One region of the Mycoplasma sp. P36-A1 genome, then DNA from elsewhere that is predicted to be linked to it. Evidence: riboswitches for the same ligand, from Rfam matches in the RefSeq annotation. Region 1 holds a riboswitch; each other region holds the start of a gene.
What was found. A riboswitch is a leader RNA that binds a small molecule or an ion and turns the genes downstream of it on or off. The one in region 1 is predicted to bind thiamine pyrophosphate.
Positions count from the first base shown of each region.

Region 1 (3,199 bases):
ACTGGATCTAGTACTACAGGAATATCTAATTGATTAGCTCTTTCACCTGCTTTTATCATTGCTAAGATTGTTCTTTGGTTAAGTGTACCTATATTCAATACTAAAACTGAACTAATGCTAACTATTTGTGCTACTTCTTTTATATCATCTGCCATTAGTGGTGAAGCACCTATGCTTAATGTTATATTGGCACAATCATTAACACTTACATAGTTTGTAATATGGTGTACTAATGGTTTTATATCTTTTACATTTTTTAAATTATTTGTATATTGGTTCATTTTTCTAGTCTTCTTTCTTTTGATTTTGATATAAATTATAAAAGTGGTTTGTTGGTCCATGACCACTTCCAATATTAAGTGAATGTTTAATTGCAGTTGTTACATATTTTTTTGCTTGTGCAACTGCTTCATTTAAAGATAATCCTTTTGCTAAATTAGATGCAATTGCTGAAGAATAAGTACATCCTGTTCCATGCGTATTTTTTGTATTTATTCTTTCTGCTTTATAGTAATAAAAATTTTTTCCATCATATAAGATATCTGTAGCATCTTCTTTACTGTGTCCACCTTTTATTAACACTGCTTTTGCCTTCATATTTATTATTATTTTAGCTGCCTTTTCCATATCTTTATGATTTTCTATTTTCATTTGAGCAATTTCTTCTGCTTCGGGGATATTAGGTGTTATTAAATCAGCTATCGGCAGTATTACTGCTTTCAGTGTTTCTATACTGTCTCTTGCCATTAAAGCACTTCCGTTCTTAGCAAACATTACTGGATCAACAACTATATTTTTTGCCTGATATTCTTTTAACTTTATAGCTACTGTATTCATAATTTCTTTACTTGATAACATTCCTATTTTGACTGCTTCTGGTCTTAAGTCTTCAAATATCGCTTCTATTTGTTTATTAATTATATCGATATTTATATCTTGATAATCCAAAACTGTCTGGGTATTTTCTGCAACTACTGAACAAACCACTGACATTCCAAATAATTCATGTGCTGAAAAGGTTTTGATATCAGCCTGAATTCCAGCACCGCCACTGCAATCTGATCCTGCAATACTTAATATTGGTTTCATTAATATGCCTTCTTTCTATATAAATAAAAAATGATGCCCTGTATAAAGCACCATCATATTTTCAATGGTTTGCTTCCTACACTAGTGTTAACTAACAGGTTCAAAGGGTCAAGTTTAACTTTCTCAACGATCAATCGTTCCCCTGCAAACATAATTATTTTGTTTTAAATATAAAAAGCTCCAAAAAGGAGCTTAAATTTTAATTTACTGCTTCCTTCGCTAGTGTTAACTATCAGGTTCTAAGGGTCAGGTTTTACCTTCTCAACGATTAATCGTTCCCCTGCATTCATTTTATATATATTATTAGTTTACCATTAGAATATGCCTTTGTAAATATTAGTATAAGGAATTTTATTTTTTAGACTCTTTAAATGCTGATACATTTATGTGTACTGTATCTGCTTTCTTGCTTGCAACTGTTGTAAATGTTACACCATTTATTATTGTTTCTTTACCTGTTGCAGCAATTATTTTATCCATGTCTTTTGCTGTTAGTTCTTTAATTGTCTGTGATTTAAGCAGTGTATTTACTTCTTTTAAAAGGGCTGCTGTTTCTTTTTTAGGAGCGATGTAATCTACTGATGTTAATCCTATATTATCTTTATACTTTCCTATTGTTATTTCTATTTTATTTTTTTCTCCACTAAAATATCCCTTTTTTTCTTCAGGTAATTTTTTAAATTCTTTTATTACAGCATCATAATATGTACTACTTTTAAAAATGTTATCACTTTTGTTTTTGTCTGAATCAAAAGCTACTTCTTGACTTGTAGCCTTTGCATCTGCTTTGGTTTCTGTTTTAGTATCTGCTTTTTTTTCGGCTTTTTTTTGCCCACATGCTGTTGCGATAATGCATATGCATACTATTGCAAATATTTTTTTAAATTTCATTTTATTTCTCCTTTTTATCAATTTTACTTATTATATCTCCTTTCTTTTTCTTAATAATATAGTAGCAAATTCATTAATTAAAAGTCCTTATTTTTTTCTTAAGTTACTCTTACTTTTTAGTAACAATTATCATAAAATATTTAGATTTATTATTTTTAATATCACTCTAGGTAATAAAAAAAACGCTTTTTAAAGCGTCTTGATATTATCTTTATTCTTTTATCTGATGTAACATCCATAAATAGCCAAATTCATCTTTAAACATTGAGTTAGTTACTTTATATTCTTTCATCTCTTTTATTGGTTGTATTTCAATACATCCAAGTCTTAGTGCTTTTTTATGAACTTCTTCTATATTTAAAACGACTACATTAAACCATATTGGCATATAAATATCTGGTTTTGGTGCATGTAAATGGTATTCTTCATTTTCGTCTAACATATGAAATCTTGTGTTAAATATTTTGAATACTACTTCGTTTAAGCCTACTTCTAAGTTTGTTTTCTCTAATAGTTCTACATCAAAAATGCTTTGATATATTTTGATGGCTTGTAAACTATCTTTTACTATGAAATCAATTTCTACTCCTGTATACATAAATTACCTCCCTGTTTGTACTTCTTATATTTATTATACAATATTGTGTTAAATTATAATAGACTTTACATTTAAGTTTTTTATAATATTAAAGATTTACTTTATAGTCTAGATTAGTTACTAGCTTTAATTTGTATTTAAATAGATAATTTAGTATTAAGGCTACTATAAATGGTGCAACTGCAAATGCCATAATTGTTGTTACAATGTTATTTAGGTTATATCCAACTATACTTAAATGTGTAATTGGTCCTATTAAACCACAAGTACCAAACCCTGCTGATAATGAAGTTCCTTGAATGTTTAAATATACTCCTAATGTTGATGTTATAGCTGATGCAAGTGCACCAGGTATTATCATTTTAGGATTTTTTATAAAGTTTGCCATTAGTAGTTTTGGTGATCCTAATATTATAGCAATAGATGTTCCTAGCCCATTTTGTTTATAGCTTAGTGTTGCTAGTGTTATTGCCATTGTTGCGATTCCTAGTGTTGCAATTCCACTTGCATTTCCTGTAATTGAAATTAGTAGGGCTATTGCTACAGATGATATAGGTGATACGATTATAATTCCAAAACTAACTGCTATGAGCACTGCCATAATATAAGGTTGTAATTGCA
Region 1 covers NZ_CP168083.1:1,807,108-1,810,306, forward strand. The annotation lists gene thiM (hydroxyethylthiazole kinase) at 1-341, opposite strand, end outside; gene thiD (bifunctional hydroxymethylpyrimidine kinase/phosphomethylpyrimidine kinase) at 286-1,089, opposite strand; TPP riboswitch at 1,146-1,243, opposite strand; TPP riboswitch at 1,284-1,381, opposite strand; gene ACD762_RS08770 (hypothetical protein) at 1,441-1,980, opposite strand; gene ACD762_RS08775 (VOC family protein) at 2,192-2,578, opposite strand; gene ACD762_RS08780 (PTS sugar transporter subunit IIC) at 2,667-3,199, opposite strand, start outside.

Region 2 (3,199 bases), 890 kb from region 1:
TTTAATAGTAGCTGCATTTTTATTAGGAATAGGACTTAATAAAATCTTTGGATTAAAAAATACAATGTCAATGAGTGAACGTGATGATCAATTTTCTGAGTCAGTTATTGGAAAAATATTTAAAACAACACCACATGATGATTCAAAAGGTAGTTTTTTTGATGAACCAGCAAAAAAAGAAAGTAGCACTAAGAATGATAAACCATCATTTTTTAATGATAATCACACAACAGAAAGTAATGGTACATCTGATTCACTTGAAAATAAAGATATAAATAAAGATATAAATAAAGAAATGACTGAAGATACTTTTAAAGAAGAAACAGCTAGTGATTCTTCTTTAAATAATACAACAACAATACTAGAAAATGAAAATTATTATGAAAATAATGAATTAATCAATATTTTCAATAGAGATGCAAGTGTAAACTATTGTGCTAAGGCAACAGAACTTACCGATGTAAAAATAGATAACAAATTTGGAAAAACTACTTTAGATTTAACACAAACGACATTTAGTAGATTAGGTGCTTTAGTTACTATTACTAATATTAATGGTGAAATAATACTTATTATTAATAACAATGTAATTCTTAAAGATTTTGTAAATGATGAAATATCAGTTATTGATAATCAAGTAGCTAATAAAACATTAACTATTAAAGGTGAAAACAATAACGCTTCACTAATAGTTCAATATAAGTAAAAAAAAATGACATCTTAAATGTCATTTTTTTATATTAGATATACCACTTTTTATTTATGTTGTAGTATATAGAACAGTAATGTTTTGTTGGCTATATCCACTAAATGTAGCTAGCTCAATTCTTTTAATAAGATAATCAGACTCACTAATATTGACATAAAAGTATAAGACAGTATCATCATATCTATTATTAGTATATATATTGAACTGTACAGTACATCTTATAGGATTTTTAAATTTATCTATAGACAAATAACTCTTAGATGTTAAGTGATACCAATCATGTTCAATACTTTCAAAATTATAAGCTGAAATATATTGAAAAGGGACTTTTTTTATTCTTTTTGTAGGTGTAAAAGGATCAGTTTCCAATGTAGATATCAAAGGCTTGCTTAAAATAATCTTAGCATCATTATTTAATTTTAAATGTAAAGAATACAAAATAATTTTTTTAATACTATTATCAAGATTTTTGTTAACTAATAATTCATTGTATAAAAAACTGTATAAATTATTATTAATATTTTGAAGATAATTATAATCATCATTTGATAGTTGAAATGAGTCTATATCATTAAAATCGATATTTAAAAGATTTGTATTGTTCATACTAATGCTCCTTTACTTATAGCAAATTGACAATAGTTGCTATATGGTGTATTATATAAATGTAAAAAATAAATAGATTGCAGGGGTACTTATATTACATAAGTTGAGAGGAATTAATTCCGACCCTTTGAACCTGTTAGTTAATACTATCGTAGGGAGCCGCTAAAAACGACAAGCACCAATTACTGATAGATGGTGTTTTTTCTTTGCCTCGCAATCAAAAAGGAGAAAAGAATATTATGAGTACAAGAGAGTTGACACGTATTGCTCTAATTGCAGCAATCGCAACAGTATTATCATTATTTAAGGTGTTTCAAATGCCTCAGGGAGGAAGTATAACATTATATCTATTCCCATTGTATATTGCAGTAGCCAATGAAAAATTGAGAAATTGCTTTTTTGTAGGATTAGTTGTTTCAATATTACAAATGTTATTAGGTGGTCAAATGACAAACTTATTCTCCGGACTGTTTGATTACATAATTCCAGTAGTTGCAATAGTAACATGTGGAATGTTTAAACAAAATATATATGTTAATATTGCAATTGGATCAATAATTGCATTAGCATCATATACATTATCTGGAATGATCTTCTGGCAAACACCATTTGTTGCATCACTTACATACAATGCAACATACTTTATTCCAACTGTAATTGTTAATGTAATAATATTTGCTTTAGCAAATGTTCAAATTTCAAAAGCATATAAAACAATTAATAATTAAACAAAGAAAAATCCTTTTTATAGGATTTTTTTTATTTTCTGATATTTCTAAAATTTTCAATTCTTTGAAAATGAGACTCAAATTTTCTTTTAGTAACTATTTTATCTATATTATCATTTTCAAAACTTGCAATTCCTTTAATCTTCATTCCATCAGTATAATTTGAAACAACAATACCTTTAAATATAAAATCAGCATAAATTGAATTTTTTTTATCAAATTCAAAAATTGCCCATTTCTTTTTGATAGCCATTTTAGCTTGGATACCAGTTTTACGACTTTTTGTTTCATAAATTATTTTATTATCATAATCAATAATATCAGCTTCAATCCTAATAGAATTAAGTGTTATAACTCTATTACAAGAATAATTATTACCTAATACCTTTAAATCTTTAAGATAATTTAAAGCAGCTCTTTCTGCTTTATCTCCTTCTTTTTCCATATGATTGATTGATTTTTCAAATAAAAAATATGATTTTTCAAAACCGTATTGTTTAACCTTCAATTCACTCATACTTTCTACAATACTAATACGATACTTCCTTTTATTTATAGGGATATCTTTATATTTTAATCTCTTGTGAAGATTGTTTGAATTTGCATTATTTAAATTATTTGATGAACTGTTCTTATTATTTGAAAATTTAGTTTTGTGTGAGTTTGTTTTTTTATTTTTTAAAATACAATTAGCATCTTTATTATTAGCCTTTAAATTATTTGTATTTTTTTTATTATAACTTTTTTCTTTAGCATTAGCTGCAGTTTGTTCTATAATCATTTATTCACCTTCCTTATGTTTTAAATGCATCATCTGCATTTTTACTCAACAACGCCTTTATACATTATAACAAAAATTAGACATAATTATAAGTATATATCATGCATATAAGTTTAAATAAAATAAAAAAGACTGTATATTTACACAGTCTTTATACTCTTCATAGTCTACTTTTAGTCATTTTATATGATTTATCAAAAATCATATAGTTGATTAGTTGTTTGTTGTTAATTTAATCAAACTCCCAATATTTGATTATTTTAAGCGATTGAATTTACGTGATCGTTTAAAAACAACTCATCTGGTGTACATTCTAAATAACTTGCAATTTTAACTGCTAAATCATAAGAAAGTTTTCTATTACCTTTTTCAATT
Region 2 covers NZ_CP168083.1:920,787-923,985, forward strand. The annotation lists gene ACD762_RS04365 (hypothetical protein) at 1-706, shown strand, start outside; gene ACD762_RS04370 (hypothetical protein) at 761-1,315, opposite strand; TPP riboswitch at 1,387-1,490, shown strand; gene ACD762_RS04375 (energy-coupled thiamine transporter ThiT) at 1,555-2,043, shown strand; gene ACD762_RS04380 (hypothetical protein) at 2,075-2,824, opposite strand; gene ACD762_RS04385 (helix-turn-helix domain-containing protein) at 3,085-3,199, opposite strand, start outside.
Region 2: it holds a riboswitch for thiamine pyrophosphate, as region 1 does, so the genes downstream of both, ACD762_RS04375 (energy-coupled thiamine transporter ThiT) here and thiD (bifunctional hydroxymethylpyrimidine kinase/phosphomethylpyrimidine kinase) in region 1, are expected to answer to the same signal.

Region 3 (3,199 bases), 490 kb from region 1:
TTATTATATACTGTTATTGTTTTATTATCTAAGACATATATATTATCACTGAAAGCTAATAATTTATCAATTTTGTGATCGATAATAATAATAGTTTTATTTTTATCGTGTTGTAGTTGTACTAATTTCTTGATCAGTAGTCTAGTTGTGTCAGGGTCAACATTGGCAAAAGGTTCATCTAACAACCAGACATCACTATCAAGTATATAATTACATGCTAAAGCAACTAACTGTTTTTGACCTCCAGATAAAGTTGAAAGCACTCTAGTTTGCAAATGGCAGATATTTACAAAGTTTAAAGCATTCATAACTTTATCTTTAATTAATAAGGGATCACAATTAATATTTTCTAAGCAAAATATTAGTTCATTTTCAACAGTATCCATACAAAACTGTAAATCAGGGTTTTGAAACATCAAAGATAAATAATGACATCTATCTTGATTATTTAATTCATATAAGTCAATATCATCAATAAAAACATTACCTTCAAATTTAATTGAAGATTTATTTAAAGAATTAGAAATGAAATGAAACAATGTAGATTTTCCACTTCCACTAACACCAGTAACTAGATTGAAAGAATTATTTTCAAATTCAAGATTTAATTTATTAAATAAAGTATATTCTTTAAATGATAAACTGAAATCTTTTATAACTAAAGACATTAGACTTCATTGTTGTTTATTTCATAGTTTTCTAAAACACCAGTCTTAGCTAATGCATCTACTAATTTTTTAACTAAAAATCCACTAAAAAACCAAGCTGAAATAAATCTAATTACAAAAATCGCAACTAACATTCCAATAGAGATACCTGTAAAATTAGAACGGAAGAATCCCCAAATAAAGCTTGTAATTGTTGCACCTAAAGCAGATATAGTAAAAGTTTTCATTGAATAACTTTTATATGAAGTTGCAAAGAAAGCTGCTTCAGAACCAATACCTTGAACTAAACCAGACACAAAAATAATTGGGCCATACATGTTTCCTAAAAAAACTTCAATTAAAGCTGCAAGCATTTCAGCTATTGTAGCAACTCCTGGTTTTCTAATAATATAAACAGCAAGTGTTGCCGCCATAAACCAAATTCCAAAAATAAATTCATTAGCTAAGATACCTAAACCAAGAGGTGTTAGTAAAACTCCTAAATAAATACCAATATGAACAGCTCCTAAATAAATAATTCCAAAAATAATTGAAATTAGACCAATCATAATTATGTCTTTTAATTCCCATTTATACATATTTTTCATTATAGAGTTTCTCCTTTTAAACTAGGACTGTTTACACTTAAAGTTGCTTCTAAAACATAGTGATTCAAGTTTTTAAAAGAATAACTTAAAACTTCATTGAAATAATCAAACATATCTTTAGCAGAACCAGTTAAAAGAGTTACATAGTGATCACTAGTAGGTTTTAAATTATATTTATTTGCAAGTTCTACAATATACATAATTTCTTTCATATAATCATTATCTCCAAAAACATAAAAAGAATACTTAGCATGTACTAGAAAAGAATCATCAGTTTTTACATCTAAATTATCCAGCTCATTTTCTTGAATAATAACATCAGCATCAACATCTCCAGGACAGCCTTTAGAAAAAGTTAATTCACAAACACTATGAATATCTTTGTGATAAGCATTAGTAAATAACTGCTTAGCAGTATGTACTACATAAGATTGACTTCCACGATACATTGTTGAAAATAAATCAGTTTTACTATAAACCTTACTTGAATCTACATCTTTAACAGCATCTAATATTATATTGACATAATCATTAGACATAGGATAATACGATAGACGGCAACCAGTAATATTAATATTACCAGTGCAACCACATTGTGCTTTGTTTTGCATTTTAATACCTCCAAAAAATTTATATACAAAAAAACCGTGCTTATTCCACTGAACAAAAACGGTTACGTGTTAAATCGTAATCACTTCCCTACGTTGGTACTAACCAAATCAGGTTCAAAGGGACAGGAAAAGACCATCTCAGCATTAAGCGCCCCTAGTGGAAAAGAATGTATTAAATTGTATGTAATAAATATAACACAAAAAAAGACTAGTAAAATAAAAATATCGTAAAATAATGGTTAACTAAAGTTTTTTTCAGGCTGAATTATGTATTACTACTATTATAGTTATATTCATAATTATGTTTTTAAAACAATTTTAATATTATATAAACTAAAAATTTAAATAAATAATGATTCAGCTACATAATCACATAAAACATAAGATAATAATATTTTACTAATTGTTTTATAATTACTTCTAGTAATAAATATAAAGATATGATAGAATAGAGAAGCTGAGTTAAAATTGCTTGGTAAAGTGTAAAACTTAATTCTACACTTAGGCTATAGATGGTTCATGTAATACTAAATTCTATATCTAACGATTAAAAGGTGTTTTTTTAGTGATGTTTACTTTCAATACTTATCTATAGTGGTATACTTATATTCAAAGTAAGACTAATTTCTACACACTGAAAATCATAGTAGTTTTGTAATTTTGTAATGTTGTAACACTAACTTCTACTATGTATGTATTCATTCATTCGATAGAATTTCGCTTATTTTGATATTAATTCGTTACGGTTTATTTCTTTATAAGTTTTGGCTTAAGTATTATACTTGAAGGTTCTATTTCACTAATTTTTAGTAATTGTAATATTTCATTGGTGTTATCAATAAAATATTTCATATAATTAATTGGTGATTTACCATTACAAGTTTCAACTGGATATGAATTAATATGTGAAAAGATTAGATCTAAATCTTCTTGTGATTTTAAGCCAAGATTATTTAGATCTTTTTCTTTTGGCAATATATATCGCAATGTTACATGGCCTCTTTCAACATTTGCTTTTTGATATGAAGCCATTGGATCACAATAAAATAATTTACTACCTAATTCTTCAATTTTATCAGTTGCATAAAATTCACTACCTCTATCTGTTAAAATCACCTGAAATATATTTTTATATAAGTCATCTCCAAGTAAAGACTTTAAATATTTTAGACCATTTACCATTGCTTCCATAGATTTTTCATTTTGATAGACCCCAATCATAATTTTGAATTTTCTAATATAAAAAGTCTGAATAAATGGACCAGTTGATATATTATTATATACTGTATCCATTTCTACTACAGAGGATGAAGCATGTTCCAATAAATATTTT
Region 3 covers NZ_CP168083.1:1,313,006-1,316,204, reverse strand. The annotation lists gene ACD762_RS06375 (ATP-binding cassette domain-containing protein) at 1-668, opposite strand, end outside; gene ACD762_RS06370 (ECF transporter S component) at 668-1,255, opposite strand; gene ACD762_RS06365 (YkoF family thiamine/hydroxymethylpyrimidine-binding protein) at 1,255-1,866, opposite strand; TPP riboswitch at 1,935-2,032, opposite strand; gene ACD762_RS06360 (IS30 family transposase) at 2,614-3,199, opposite strand, start outside.
Region 3: it holds a riboswitch for thiamine pyrophosphate, as region 1 does, so the genes downstream of both, ACD762_RS06365 (YkoF family thiamine/hydroxymethylpyrimidine-binding protein) here and thiD (bifunctional hydroxymethylpyrimidine kinase/phosphomethylpyrimidine kinase) in region 1, are expected to answer to the same signal.